3 regions of the Allobosea sp. AK1 genome follow, and region 2 is predicted to be linked to each of the others. Evidence: riboswitches for the same ligand, from Rfam matches in the RefSeq annotation. Region 2 holds a riboswitch; each other region holds the start of a gene.
The links. Region 2 has a riboswitch for cobalamin ahead of FHT98_RS14905 (TonB-dependent receptor plug domain-containing protein). Riboswitches for the same ligand answer to the same signal wherever they lie in the genome.
Positions count from the first base shown of each region.

Region 1: another riboswitch for cobalamin. It lies ahead of FHT98_RS16105 (CbtB domain-containing protein); the one in region 2 lies ahead of FHT98_RS14905 (TonB-dependent receptor plug domain-containing protein).
Region 3: another riboswitch for cobalamin. It lies ahead of FHT98_RS20965 (ABC transporter substrate-binding protein); the one in region 2 lies ahead of FHT98_RS14905 (TonB-dependent receptor plug domain-containing protein).

Region 1 covers NZ_VFMG01000001.1:3,291,521-3,296,364, reverse strand. The annotation lists gene FHT98_RS16125 (TetR/AcrR family transcriptional regulator) at 1-54, opposite strand, end outside; gene FHT98_RS16120 (MgtC/SapB family protein) at 212-676, opposite strand; gene cobO (cob(I)yrinic acid a,c-diamide adenosyltransferase) at 774-1,382, opposite strand; gene cobU (bifunctional adenosylcobinamide kinase/adenosylcobinamide-phosphate guanylyltransferase) at 1,396-1,914, opposite strand; cobalamin riboswitch at 1,970-2,154, shown strand; gene FHT98_RS16105 (CbtB domain-containing protein) at 2,192-2,368, shown strand; gene FHT98_RS16100 (CbtA family protein) at 2,381-3,121, shown strand; gene FHT98_RS16095 (DUF1636 family protein) at 3,131-3,520, shown strand; gene cobW (cobalamin biosynthesis protein CobW) at 3,525-4,580, shown strand; gene cobN (cobaltochelatase subunit CobN) at 4,590-4,844, shown strand, end outside.
Region 2 covers NZ_VFMG01000001.1:3,027,250-3,032,093, reverse strand. The annotation lists gene FHT98_RS14915 (FecCD family ABC transporter permease) at 1-162, opposite strand, end outside; gene FHT98_RS14910 (ABC transporter substrate-binding protein) at 159-1,016, opposite strand; gene FHT98_RS14905 (TonB-dependent receptor plug domain-containing protein) at 1,013-2,959, opposite strand; cobalamin riboswitch at 3,082-3,280, opposite strand; gene FHT98_RS14900 (5-formyltetrahydrofolate cyclo-ligase) at 3,276-4,013, opposite strand; gene FHT98_RS14895 (GntR family transcriptional regulator) at 4,277-4,844, shown strand, end outside.
Region 3 covers NZ_VFMG01000001.1:4,354,688-4,359,531, reverse strand. The annotation lists gene FHT98_RS20975 (ABC transporter ATP-binding protein) at 1-691, opposite strand, end outside; gene FHT98_RS20970 (FecCD family ABC transporter permease) at 688-1,731, opposite strand; gene FHT98_RS20965 (ABC transporter substrate-binding protein) at 1,728-2,765, opposite strand; cobalamin riboswitch at 2,979-3,190, opposite strand; gene FHT98_RS20960 (mandelate racemase/muconate lactonizing enzyme family protein) at 3,226-4,404, opposite strand; gene FHT98_RS20955 (M81 family metallopeptidase) at 4,416-4,844, opposite strand, start outside.

The sequences.
Region 1 (4,844 bases), 260 kb from region 2:
GATCGCCTCGCGCTTACCAGCCTTGCGCGGTTGCTTCGATTGGGTGCCAACCATCCGCGGCCTCAAAATTGAATTTGAATTCGGATTCAATTTGAAACTATGGCTTGCCGTCGTCAAGGGGCGGCCATTGGGAGATCAACGCAGCGCAGAGCAACCCGACGTCCGGGTTGCTCTGCGGACCTCGATACCGGAATCGAGCCGGCCCAAGCGGTCAGGAGGGCGGCGCGCTGCGGTGTTCGCCCGCCCCGCCACGACCGGCCAAGCGCTCGACCGAATGATCGATGGCGAGCAGGACGAGCGCGAGCAGCGTTGCCGACGCCACGATGGCATGATCGCCGAGCCCGGCGGCGCAACCGAGCGCGGCGGTGACCCATATCGCTGCGGCCGTAGTCAGGCCCGTCGGCGTCGAATGGCCCCGGCGCAGGACGATGACGCCCGCACCCAGGAAACCGATTCCGGTGAGCAGCCCTTGGACGACGCGGCTGGCGGCATCCGCCTCATGCGGTTCGCTGAAGATCGTCACGGCAGCGGCCGTGCCCAATCCGACCAGACCGAAGGTGCGGATTCCTGCCGCCCGCTGCTTGTTGGTCCGCTCCCAGCCGACGACGATGCCGGCAGCCATCCCTGCCAGCAGCCTGAGCAGGAGATCCAGCTCTCCCCACAGAAAACCACTCATGGCCCACCCCCGAAAACGATGATCGAGGGCAAGAACGCATGAGAACCGCTCGCGTTCGTTCCGTTGCGGAGAGCCGGCAGCCAGTGAGATATCGCTTTTAGAACTCGATGCCTTCCTGCGCCTTCACGCCGGCAGCAAAATGATGCTTCACAAGCGTCATCTCGGTGACGAGATCGGCTACCTCGATCAGCTCCGGCTTGGCGTTGCGGCCGGTGACGACGATGTGCAGGTCCGGCCGGCGCGCCGCCAGCGTCGTCACGACCTCGGCCAGCGGCAGATAGTCGTAGCGCAGGGCGATGTTCAGCTCGTCCAGCACCAGCAGCCTGATCCCGGGATCGGCCATCAACCCCTTCGCCTTGGCGAAGGCGCGTTCGGCGGCGGCGATGTCACGAGCCTTGTCCTGCGTCTCCCAGGTGAAGCCCTCGCCCATGCTGTGCCAGCTCACCTGATCGCCGAAGGCTTCGAGCGCCTTGCGCTCGCCGGTCGACCAGGCGCCCTTGATGAACTGCACCACGCCGATCCGCCAGCCATGGCCGAGCGCCCGCAGGATCAGTCCGAAAGCCGCCGTCGACTTGCCCTTGCCGGGGCCGGTATTGACGATCAGCAGCCCCTTCTCGAGCGTCTTGGAGGCGACCTCGGCGTCCTGTACCGCCTTGCGCTTCTCCATCTTCGCCTTGTGGCGGGCGGCGTCTTCGGTGTTGGTCATTATCTAATCCGCATCATTTCACGCGCATCGGCAATCCGGCCACCATGAAGACCACGCTGGCCGCACGCGCCGCAAGCGCCTGATGCAGGCGCCCGGCCTCGTCGCGAAAGCGGCGGGCGAGCGCGTTCTCCGGCACGATGCCGAGCCCGACCTCGTTGCCGACCAGGACGAGCGGGGCGGAAACGTGCTCGCAAGCGGCGATCAGAACTTCGCGCGCAGCGGCCGTGTCGCGCTCCGCAAGGATGAGGTTGGTCAGCCAGAGTGTCAGGCAATCGACCAGAACCGGCCGGCCCGCCGGCTGGGCGGCGATCGCCTCGGCTAGGTCGAGCGGCGCATCGACCGTCTGCCAGCCGGCCGAGCGGCGGGCGCGATGCTCGGCGATGCGCGCGCGCATCTCGTCGTCATAAGCCTGGGCGGTGGCGATATAGCTCCAGGGCGCTGGACAAGCCTCGATCAGCGCCTCGGCATGGCGGCTCTTGCCGGAGCGGGCACCGCCGAGGACGAGGGTGAGGTGGGAAATTTCGTTCGGCATCGTGGAAGCAGGGTTCAAAAGACCATCCTGCATTGCACAGCGGCACGGCGAAGGCTAATGATCGTCGCTGACGGTGCCTCCGCGAGGAGGTGAAAAGGGAACGCGGTGCGAGACCGCGGCTGCCCCCGCAACTGTAAGCGGATGTCCTTCGCCATCGGCCACTGGAGCGCTCGCTCCGGGAAGGCGGCAAGGGACGCGAAGTCCGTGAGCCAGGAGACCTGCCGTCAACCCGCAGAGATCCAACCGGCTGCCGGCGGGGCGGCCACGGAGAACGCATATGAACACCGTTTCGGTTTCCACCCCCACACTCAGCGTTTCGGAACGCGTCAAGGCGGTCGCAGCCGCGCTCGTGATCGGCGTCGCGCTGATCTACACGACCGGCTTCGCGGCCTCGACCAATGTCCACAACGCCGCGCACGACACCCGTCACGGCCTCGCCTTTCCCTGCCACTGAGGGAAAGCATCCATGATCACGCGTGTTCTCACGGTCAGCATTCTGGCCGGGCTTCTGGCTGGCTTGATCGTCGCCGCCTTGCAGCATGTCACCACCACCCCGCTGATCCTCAAGGCCGAGACCTATGAGGCGGCGCTGGCGCTGAAAGCGCCGACGCTCGCCGCGTTCGACGGCGAGGCGAAACTCATCCTCGCGCATGGCCCGGCCGGCGACGCCCCCGGCCACGACCATGCCGAATGGAAGCCGCAAGACGGCTTCCAGCGCACCCTCTTCACCGGCGCGGTGACGATCGCGACCGCGATCGGCTTCGCGGCGCTGTTGCTCGCGGGCATGATCGCGGCGGGCGACAGGATCGACCAGCGCAGCGCCCTCGTCTGGGGGGCCTGTGGCTTCCTGGCGTTGGGGCTCGCGCCGGCGATGGGGCTCGCGCCGGAGTTGCCGGGGGCAGCCTCGGCCGCGCTGGAGCAACGCCAGCTCTGGTGGCTCTGGACCGCCATCGCCACCGGGGTCGGGCTGTTCCTGTTCCTGCGCTTCGATCAGCCCTGGCTGAAGCTCGTGGCGATCGTCCTGATCCTGCTCCCGCATGTCGTCGGTGCGCCGCATCCGGCCGCGCCGGAGAGCAAGGTTCCGGCCGAGGTCGCCGCCCATTTCGCGGCGCTCTCGCTCGGCATCCAGGCCGCGCTCTGGCTCGTCACCGCCTTCATGGTCGGCGTGCTCTGGCCACGGGCGACCCGCCGGGCCGCCGAAGCCTGAAAGCAAGCCATGTCCGAGGGCGACCTCACCATTCATGTCTGCACGGCCTGCCGCCGTGCCCGCGCCGATCTCCCGGAGGGTTACGACCAGCCGGGTCTGGCACTGGCCGAGCGCCTCGCCGCACAGCTCAAAGCCAAGGGCAGCACGATCCCCGTGCTGCCCGTCGAGTGCCTCTGCGTCTGCAAGCGGCCCTGCACCATCGCGCTCAGCGCCGACGGCAAATGGACCTATCTGATCGGCGATCTCGACACCGACACCCATCTCGACGAGATCGTCGGCGCGGCGGAGGCCTATGCCGCCAGCGCCAACGGCATCGTTCCCTGGAAAGAGCGGCCGCAGTCCTTCCGCAAGGGCGTGGTCGCACGCGTGCCGCCTCTGCCGGCGCGCCAGCAAGGATGACATCATGAACGCTCCGCAGACCGCCAATCTCGGCAAGACGCCTTGCACCATCATCACCGGCTTCCTCGGCGCCGGTAAGACGACGCTGGTGCGCCATCTCCTCGAGAATGCGCAGGGCAAGAAGCTCGCCGTGCTCGTCAACGAATTCGGCGATCTCGGCTTCGACGGCGAATTCCTCAAGGGCTGCGGCATCGCCGGCTGCAGCGACGAGGACGTGGTCGAATTGCCGAACGGCTGCATCTGCTGCACCGTCGCCGACGATTTCGTGCCGGCGCTTGAGAAGCTGCTGAACCGGCCCAACCCGCCCGAGCATATCCTGATCGAGACCTCGGGCCTCGCTTTGCCGAAGCCGCTGGTGCAGGCCTTCAACTGGCCGGCGATCCGCTCGCGCGTCACGGTCGACGGCGTCATCGCCGTGGTCGATGGCCCGGCCGTGGCCGAGGGCCAGTTCGCCGATGATCCGGAGGCACTCGCGGCGCAGAAGGCTGCCGACGCCTCGGTCGAGCACGACAACCCGCTGGAGGAGGTGTTCGAGGACCAGATCCTCTGCGCCGACCTCATCCTGCTCAACAAGAGCGACCTCGTCGACGAGGCCCGCCGGGCGCGGGTCAAGGCCGAGATCGCCGAACACCTGCCCAAGGCGATCAAGATCGTCGAGACCGCCCATGGCAAGGTCGAGCCGACGCTGATCGTCGGCCTCGGCGCGGCTGCCGAGAGCGATCTCGCCGCCCGCCCCTCGCATCACGGCGAGGGCGAGCACGACCACGACCATGACGATTTCGACTCAGTCGCCCTGCCGCTGCCGGCCGGGCTCACCCCGGAAGACCTCACAGCGCGCGTTGCCAAGGCCGCCGAGGCCGAGGGCGTGCTGCGGCTCAAGGGCTTCACAGCCGTACCGGGCAAGCCGATGCGCCTCGTCGTGCAGGGCGTCGGCCGCCGCGTCGGTCATCATTTCGACCGGGCCTGGGGTGCGAGCGAGCCGCGCGACGGCCGCCTCACCGTTATCGGGCTCAAGGGCTTCGATCTCAAGGCCGTGGAAGCGGCTCTCGCGGGGGCGTAACATCGGCCGATGCACCTCCTCCCGACCAGCGAGATCAGGCTCGACGACGGCGCGGACGCCGTCGATCTCGCCCTGCCACCGGGAGATGTGCTCGTTCTGTCCTTCACCGACAGCGACCTCTCGGCGCTGGCGGTGGCGGCAGGTGACAGCAACCTGTCGGTGCGGCTCGCGCCGCTCCGACGCCTGAAGCATCCCCTCTCGGTCGATTTCCTGATCGAGAAGACGGTTGCGCAATGCCGCTTCGTGCTGCTGCGCTGCCTCGGC
Region 2 (4,844 bases):
CGGCAGGCTCTTTTGCCCCGCGAGGAGGTCCGTCACCGCCGGGCCGAGCGCCAATGGTGCATAGCCGACGGCCATGGAGATCGCGGTCATCGCCAGAGTGGCGAGGGCAAGCAATCCCAGCAGCGGCGCCGGCCTGATGCCAGGCGAAGCGTCCGGCGTCATGGCTTCTCCTCCACGGCACGCACCAGCAATTCGATCGCGTCGAGCACGCTCGGGCCGGCGCAGGTCCAGAGCCGCGACGGCAGAGCGACGAGCTTCAGCCGGTCGCCAAGCCGATCGATCACCGGATGGTGCAGGATCTCGTGCGCCAGAGACGGCGGGCCGTCCGGCGTCTCGTTCAGGATCAGGATTTCGGCACCGCCGAGCGCCACGGTTTCGAGCGCGATCTGGCCATAGCTCTCGACGCCCAGCTCGGCCGCGATATTGACGAGGCCCGCGCGGGTCAGGATCTCGTCGACGAGCGAGCCGCGGCCGACCGTGAAGCCGCTGGGACGCAGCACGATCGCCCGCAACGGCCGCTCGACACGCCGAGCGGCCAGGGCCTGCAAGCGCCGCTCGATCCCCGCGAGCAAGGCCTGCCCGCGGGCGGGCTCACCGAGAACATCGGCCATCTCGGTGATCTGCGCCTTCATCTCCGCGAGATTGCGGGGAACGCCGAATTCCCTGACGCCGACGCCGACCCGCCCGAGCAGCGAAACCGTGGCGCGCGTCGTATAGGCGCCGGCGACGACGAGATCGGGGTGAAAGCCCAAGACTTCCTCGGCAAGCCCGTGATTGGCCGGTATCAGGCGGGCGGCGCCCGCCATGTTGGCGTTGCGCGGGTCCTGCGACAGCCATGTCACCGAAGCAATCCGCTCGGGATCGGCCAGGCGCAGGACGAGCTCGTCCGTGCACATGTTGAGCGAGACGATGCGGGCCGGGCGCTCGACCGCAGATGCGGCCGATGCCACCGCGCCCGAGAGCGCGATGGAGAGGCACACGCCGCATAGACGACGCAGGACGAGAGGCCGGTTCATCCGCCGATGGCCACCTTGATACCGCCGAAGACGCTGAGGCCCGGCACGAGGAAGCCGACCGGATTCTCCCAGCGCTTGTCGAAGAGGTTATCGACCCGCCCGAACACCGTCACCTTGTCGGTCGCCTTGTACTCAGCGGCGAGGTTGACCAGCGTCGCCCCCTTCCCGCGCATGCGCGGGACCGAGAAGTCGCGATTGCCGTCGACCCAGGAGCCGATATGGATCAGCGTCGCCGAGAGGCTGAGCCTGTCGGTTGGCGTCCAGGTCGCGGTCGCGCTCGCCTTGTGGCGCGGCCGACGCAGCAGTTCCTGCCGGGCGATCTCGTCCCTGGCGAGGGTGAAGGTATAGTCGGCGCGGATGCGGAACTGGGGCGAGATTTCCAGCGCGGCGAAGGCCTCGACGCCCTTCGTTCTGGCCTTGCCGATATTGGCGTAGGAATCGCGCGTGACATTGGTGACGATCAGGTTGTCGATGTCATTCTGGAACCAGGTCGCGCCGAATTGCAGGCGCTTGTCGAAGAGCGGCTGCTCGAAGCCGATATCCCAGCCGCGGCTTTCCTCCGGCTTCAGGTTCGGATTGCCGAAGAAGTTGTAGCCGGGGCGGTAATCGATGAAGAGCTCGCTCAGCGTCGGCGCCTTGAAGCCGGTGCCGTAGCTCGCCTTCAGCTTGGTTTCCGTGCCGGGAATGATGACGGCCGGCGCGATGCGGTACGTCGTATGGCCACCATAGCTGTCGTCATGGTCGCGGCGGATATTGGCCGCCAGGAAATAGCGATCCTCGATATTGCCCTGGTATTCGAGCCAGGCGGCCTTGTTGCCGTTCGAGGCGATGAGGTTCGTCGTGTCCAGACGCTCGCGCTCATATTGCAGGCCCATGATCAGGTTGTGGCCCTTGGTGATCTCGAGATTGCCGCGCCAGTCGAGCTTGGTGCGCTCGCCGAGGCTCTGATTGGGCAGGCCGAGCAGGCCGGTCGTGGCGGACGCCGTCCGCGTTCCCCTGTCCTGGCGCGAATAGGAGACGCCGAAGGTGTTGACGAAGCGCCCGGCGAGCGGGTCCCAGACTACCTCGCCACGGGTGAAGGCCTGCGCATAGTTCTGCAGGGAGCGATAGGGCGAGGGCTTGCTCGGGAAGCCAGTGTCGCCGGTATAGCGCAACTGGCCGTCCTGATAGCGACCGACCCAGTTCAGCGTCAGCGTGTCGGTGAGCGCAAAGCCGAGGCGTCCTGAATAACTGTAATTGTCGAAGATGTTCGGGTTGATCCGGCGGCCGGGTGGCACGAGGTTCGGCGGCGTCACCTCGGTTCCGTCGGCGCGGAAATGGCTGGCGTTGAAGGCGTAGTTGAAGCGCGCATCGCCGCCGCTGAAGCCGAGGGACTGGTTGAAGCTGCCGTGCGACCCGCCTTCGACGCGCGCCGTCATCTTCGGTGGTCCCTCGCCGCGCTTCGTGGTCACGGAGATCACGCCGCCCAGCGCATTCGCGCCATAGAGGCCGCTCTGGGGACCGCGCAAAACCTCGATGCGCTCGATATCCTCGGTCAGCATCGAGCCGAAATCGAAGGAGCGGTTCGGGGCTGAAGGATCGTTGGCCTCGATGCCGTCGATCAGCACCTTGACGTGGTTCGAGTTGGTGCCGCGCATGAAAACCGAGGTCAGGCCGCCCGGCCCACCGGTCTGCACGATGTTGAGACCGGGCACGGCGGCGAGTGCCTGCGGCAAGGTGCGGCGCTGCTGCTGTTCGATATTCCTGGCGGTGATGACGGTGACGGCGCTCGCGACTTCGCGGGCAGGCGTCGGCGTTCCCGTGGCGCTGACGACGATCTCGTCGAGCGCCATCGTGGCGGGAGCGTTCTGGGCGAAAGCCGGGGCTGCAGCGCCGGCAATGGTCAGACAGGACACGGAGAGCAGCAGGCGGCCGCGTCCGGCGGCCGGAAGGAAGACGTTCACGATGGAGACCTCGGGCGTTGACGTCAGTGGCACGTCACCGCGAACGCGATCTCCCATCAGCCGTACGATAGACGGCGAACGGTCGAATCAGCGATCGGCGCACCCCGGCCGAACGTGTCCGCGTGTGACCACGGCTGACGGCAGGTCTCCTGGCTCGCGGGTCGTTGCCTTTCGCCGCCTTCCCAGGTCCGAGGCCCCAGTGGCGTATGGCGAAAGGCTCGCCGCTTACAGTTGCGGGGGCAGCCGCGGCATGGGGTGGCTCGCCACCCGCACCGCGTTCCCTTTTGATCCCGTGAGGGAACCGTCGCGCTCAGGCTTATGGGGAGATCGGGCCGGCGTCAAACGGAGGCTCTCGATCCCGCTTTCCGCCGTGGGACCTGATGCCGTTTTCCGTCACGATATGGCGCATCGGGATGTCGAAGCCATGCGGGTGGATCGTCGGCATCTCCGCCATCTCGTAGCCGACCCCGACCGCGATCGTGGCGGACGGCAGGGCGGCAAGCGTGCGGTCGAAGAAGCCGCCGCCATAGCCCAGCCGGTAGCCCTGCGCGTCGAAGCCGACCAGGGGCGCGATGACGATCCGCGGGAAGACCGGTTCGCCCGCGGCCGGCCCGGGGATGTTCCAGACGCCGCGCTCCAGACGCTCGCCCTTGCGCCAGAGCCGGAACAGCAGGGGCTTGCCGCGCTCGACTACGACCGGCAAGGCAGCCAGACCGCGGCGCTCGCGCAGATCGCGGAACCAGTCGCGCAGGTCCGGCTCGCCGCGGAACGGCCAGTAGCCGCTGACGAGGACGCCGGCGGGATCGCCGATCAGGGCGTCGAGATGACCGGCGATCCGACGCGCAAGCGCGTTTCGCGTGCGCGCCGACATCGCCAGGCGGGCTGCGATCAAGCGCGCTCGCTCGGACCGCCGCCATTCCATCAGGCTCGGCTCGGGCAGGTTCTCCCCGACATTTCGCGACGGCGGCGTCAACCCGGAATAGGCCGGATCGACCTCATGCAGCAGGCAGGCCGGCGAGGCATAATCATTCAGATCGTCGTCGCCCTTGCCCATCGGTTTCCGGCCTCCGTCGCCACAACGCGCCAGCCACCCTCGGCGCGAGCGAGGCGGCGCGCGAAGGTCCGGACATCGGAGCCGCGGCGCATGAGCATTCTGCGCAGACAGGTCATGCAATCAACCGAATTCAGGGTTGATCGAATATGGCAACCTTCGATGAAGGCCACTCAGAAACACCGAATTCGCCGGCACCTCCGGTACCCATCGGAAACGGAAATGCTCTATGCTGCCGGGATCAGAAGCAGATAGGCACCCGCTCGATGCTGGCCGAGACACCGCCCCCCGCGAGCGTGGGCGTCACCGTAAAACTCTACGACGATCTCTCCTCGGCCATCATTTCCGGGGAGATCGCGCCCGGCGAGAAACTGAGCGAACCGGCCATCGCCCGCCGCTTCGGTGTCAGCCGCGCACCGGTCCGCGAAGCCATCCGGCGGCTGCAGGAACGCGGGCTCGTCACCTATGTCGCCAACCAGGGCGCGCGCGTCGCCGAGCCGAGCGCCGCCGAGTTCCTCGCCCTGCTCGACGTGCGCGAGGCGACAGAGGGCATGGCCGCCCGCCTCGCGGCCGAGAGCATGAGCGAAACCGAGATCGCGGCGCTCGATGCCCTGGTCCGGGGGCATCGCGACGGTATCGAGCGCAACCCGATGGGCGCCTATCTTCAGGACGAGCCGGAGGCCGATTTCCACCGCCGGATCGCGAAGGGCAGCGGCAACCCGATCCTGGCCGAACTGCTCTGCGAGCAGTTCTACCCGCGCCTGCGCCTGTGCCGGCGCCTGCATTCGACCGTGCCGGGCCGCGGCCGCGAGGCCTGGCGCGAGCATATGCGGA
Region 3 (4,844 bases), 1.3 Mb from region 2:
TGTCCTTGATCGCCTCGGCGGTCAGGACCTCCTCCGGCGCGCCGGCCGCCTGCAAGCGCCCGTCATGCAGCAGCGCGATCTCGTCGCAGAACATGGCGGCGAGGTTGAGGTCGTGCAGCGCCATGATGCAGGTGATGCCGAGGCGGCGGACGAGGCTCAGGATCGAGAGCTGGTGCTGGATGTCGAGATGGTTGGTCGGCTCGTCCAGAATCAGCTCGCTCGGTTCCTGCGCGAGCGCACGGGCGATGTGGACGCGCTGGCGCTCTCCCCCTGAAAGCGTGTGCCAGAACTGATCGTGGCGCTCGGTCAGCCCGACCCGCGCCAGCGCCTCATTGACGGCGGCCTCGTCGGCCTCGCTCCAGAAGGCGAGCGCGGCGCGATGCGGCGTGCGGCCGAGGCGGACGACGTCGCAGACCGACAATTGGATCTCGGTCGTCGCCTGCTGCTCGACGAAGGCGAGGCGGCGGGCAAGCTCGCGGCGCGGCACGCCGGCGATGTCGCTTCCGTCGAGGGTGACGACGCCGCTTGCGACATTGCGCAGGCGGCAGAGCAATCGGAGCAGGCTCGACTTGCCGGAGCCGTTGGGACCGATCAGGCCGAGCACCCGGCCGGGCGCCGCTTCCAGCGTCACGCCATCGACGATCATCCGGCCGCCGGCGCCCCAGCGGACCTCGCGGGTCGCGAGCGTCATGCCGGCCTCCGGGCGCGGTAAAGGATCAGGGCGAAGACCGGCGCACCGAACAAGGCCGTCACCACGCCGATCGGCAGGATCTGCTGCGGGATCAGCACGCGCGAGAGGATGTCGGCGAGGATCATGAAGATCGCGCCGACGACGAGGCAAGCCGGCAGCAGGCGGGCATGGCCGGAGCCGACGAGGAAGCGTGCGGCATGGGGGATGATCAGCCCGACGAAGCCGACCGTCCCGACGATCGAGACCATCACCGCCGTCATCACCGCCGTCGTGGCGAAGAGCACGACCTTCACCCGCGTCACCGCGACGCCGAGCGAGGCCGCCGCATCGACGCCGAAGGCGAAGGCGTCGAGCGCCTTGGCGTGCAGCATGCAGATGCCGAAGCCGATGAAGGCGACCGGCGCCGCCATCCAGAGATCGGGCCAGCGCACGCCGCCGAAATTGCCGAGCAGCCAGAACATCACGCCGCGGGCCTGTTCGGCACTGGCGAGCGTCGTCACGATCGTCGCCGTCGCTGCGTTGAACAGCTGCGAGGTGGCGACGCCGGCGAGGATGACGCGGTCGCTCGCCCCGCCCGCCCCCGCCGCCAGCATGGCGACCACCACGAGCGCAGCGCAGGAGCCGATGAAGGCGCCGGTCGAAACCGACAGCACCGTGCCGCCGATGCTGATGCCGAGGATCAGCACCGCGACGGCGCCGGTCGAGGCACCGGCGGAGATGCCGAGAATATAGGGCTCGGCCAGCGGATTGCGCAGCAGCGCCTGCAGGATCGCACCGGACAGGGCGAGCGCGCCGCCGCAGAGCCCTGCCATCAAGGCGCGGCTGAGGCGATAATCGAAGATCACGCCCTGCTGGATCGCGCTGACCGGGAAGTCGAGCTCGAACAGCCCGTTGCCGAGCGCCTTCAGGGCCGTGTCCAGCGGGATGCGCATCTCGCCGATCGTCACCGCCAGCGCGACCGAGAAGGTCAGCGCCAGCAGCGAGGCCAGCGCGATGCCGATCCGCGCCGGCCAGTTCGGCCCATGGGCGGCGTGGCTCAACGCGAAAGCCCGAAGCCGGCGATCGCCTTGGCGAGCGTCTCGATGCCGTCGATGGTGTCGAGCCCGGCGCGGGTCGCCCCGACATCCATGATGACGACGCGGTTGTTCCTGACGGCGTCGAGCTTGCTGGCGACCGGGTCGGTCTTCAGGAACTCCAGCTTCTTCTCGATATCGTCGGCCGGGAAGCGGCGGCGGTCCATCTTCACGGTGACGATCACGGCCGGGTTGGCGGCAGCGATGCTCTCCCAGCCGACCAGCGGCCATTCCTCATTGGTCGAGATGATGTTGCGGGCCCCGAGCTTGGACAGGATATAGGCGGGCACGCCGTTCTTGCCGGCCATGAAGCCGTCGCCCTTGATGTCCTTGCTGGAGAACCAGACCACGACCGGCACCTCCTGCGCCTTTAGCTTGGCGACCTGCTCGACCGCCTTGTCCTCGCGGGCCTTGAGCTCAGCGACGAGCGTCTCGGCCCGGTCGGCGACATCGAAGATCGCGCCGAATTCGCGGATGTTGCGATAGACCAGCTCCATCGTGAACATCTGCGTACGAACGCCGTCGCCGGCACCGGAATTGTCCTTGCCGACGCAATCGGTCGGCGAGACGTATGTGGGCACCTTCACCTTGGCGAACTGGTCGCGCTTGCCGACGATGCCGTTGGGCCCGACATGCCATTCGAACATCGCGGTGACGAGATCGGGCTCCTGCGCCAGCACCGCCTCGAAGCTCGGATCGTTATCGGCGAGGCGCTTCACCTTGGCGTTGACCGCCTCATAGGGCTTGGCGACCGGCGAGAACCAGACCGCGGTGCCGACGACACGATCGCCAAGACCGAGCGCATAGAGGATTTCCGTCTGGGTCTGACCGATCGCGACGACGCGCTTCGGCGCGGCGTTGAAGGTGATCGTCTCGCGGCAGTTCTCCAGCGTCAGCGGGTACTTGGTCGGCGCCGCAGTGGCCGTGCCGATGGCGAGAGCGCCGAACAGCGCGGCGGCCGACAGGCGGAGCAGGGAATTGAACGGGCGCGCAGCCGGCATCGAGGCCATCCGAAATGTAACAATGTTGCATTTCTGATAGAGTGCGCGGCAGGCAAACGTCAAGCCGCCTTGAGCGGCCTGTGCAGTGGACTTCATGAACATGGACTTCATCGCTCCCCGAGATGACGGCCGGGGGAGCTTTGGGCATGTGGGACGGACAAGCGGCGCAGAACCACCATCGACACACAGGCTCCGGAACACCCCGTCCGAAAGACGTCTTCGACGACCGGGGCAGGTCTCCTGGCTCGCGGGTCGATGCCGGTTCCGCCCGGCCTTCCCGGCGCCTTAAGCGCCAGTGGACGATGGACGGAGAGCTCGCCGCTTACAGTTGCGGGGGCAGCCTCGGCTTTGGCACTGGAAGTGCCTCACCGAATTCCCTCTTAGCTCCGGGAGCAACCCGGAGAACCTCGATCGGCGCACACCCTATAAGGGTGCGGCGCGCCGTCAAGCGAACATCGCTTCAGAGGCGCGGCGTGCTGTAGAGCCGGTTGCCGCCGACGGATATCTCGACCTCCTGCAGGTAGCCCCGCAGCGCGGTCGTCGCGACCTCGATGCCGAGGCCGGGAGTATCAGGCGCGGCGACCTGCCCGTTCGTATCGCGCTCCAGGTGATTGGCTGAGATCGCGGTCGCGAGCGGCTTCGGCATGGCCGGATACTCGCAGATCTCGTGCGCAGCGAGACCGGCATAGGGCTGGAGCGAGGCGGAGAGCGCCAGATGCGAGGTGAAGGTGTGATTGACGAAGGTCACGCCCTTGGCGACCGCGTAATCCGCCACGGCCTTGGATGGGCCGATGCCGCCGATGCGCCCGCAATCGATCTGGACATAGCCGATGCCGCCATAGTCAATGAGCTGCCGGGCCATCGACTCGTTATGGGCGCCCTCCCCGCCGGCCAGCCGGACCTTGGGACTGCGTTTGGCAAGACCGCCATAGGCTTCGAGCGCGCTGGCGTGGAACGGCTCTTCGAACCAGAGCACGTTGGCCTTCTCCATCGCGGGCAGGCGGGCGGCGGCGCGCTCGACATCCTCGATGAAGATCTGGCCGGTATCGACGAGCAGGATGCCGTCCTGCCCCAGCCCTTCGCGCGCCGCGACGAAATGCTCGGCATCGGCCTCGACGCTGCCGCGACCGATCGGCCCCCAGCCGAACTTGGCGGCGCGGAAGTTGCGGCTGCGGGCATCGCGAGCGCGTTCGAGGGTTTCCTGCGCCGTGTCGCCGAACAGCACCGAGGCATAGGGCGTCTTGGGATGGCTTTTCATATAGCCGAGCAGGCGCCAGACCGGCTCGGAGCGCATCTTGCCGAGGATATCCCAGAGCGCCATCTCGACGCCGGAGAAAGTGTGCGGCGCCTGCAGCAGGTCCATCGAGTTATAGGCGACGGCGGCGGCGATACGGGCGATGTCTTCAGGGCTTTCCAGCGCCTGCCCGAGCACGGAATCGGCGACCGGCCGGCAGACGCCATGCGACATCGGGCAGATGAAGGCGGCGATGGAGGGCAGCGGCGCCGCCTCGCATTCGCCCCAGCCGACATGGCCGCCGGCGACGACCCTGACCAGCAAGGCATCCTGGCTGCCATCGGCCTCGTCGGTGACGACGGGCATGGCGAGATAGAAGAAATCGACGGCCTCGATCCTGGGCACGGGTCTTCTCCTTACAGCTCGTAGATCGTGGCGCGGGGCGCGAAGGTGACGCCCTCGTCGAGCGGGTAGACCGGCCGGGCGCAGACGGTGTGGCCCAGGCTCTTCAGATTTGCGGAGGTCGCGCCGGGCGCGTCGATATTGAAGTTCCGCGCGCACCACTGGTCGAACATGTGGAACTCGGTGTGCGGCGACTTCACCACGATCAGGTCGAAATCGGTCGGGTCGATGCCGTTCGCGTAATACATCGCGCGGTCGAACAGGCTGACCGAGCGGCTCATCACGACGACGGTGACATTGCCCCAGGTCAGCACGGCGGTCGGCCCGGCGCTGAGCGGCGCCTTCATCGTCTCCAGAGCGGCCTCGCCATCGGAGAGCAGCTTGACCTTGGCTTTCACCTGCATCGGCGGGAAGCGAGCGGGATCGATCGAGCCGCCGAGCGT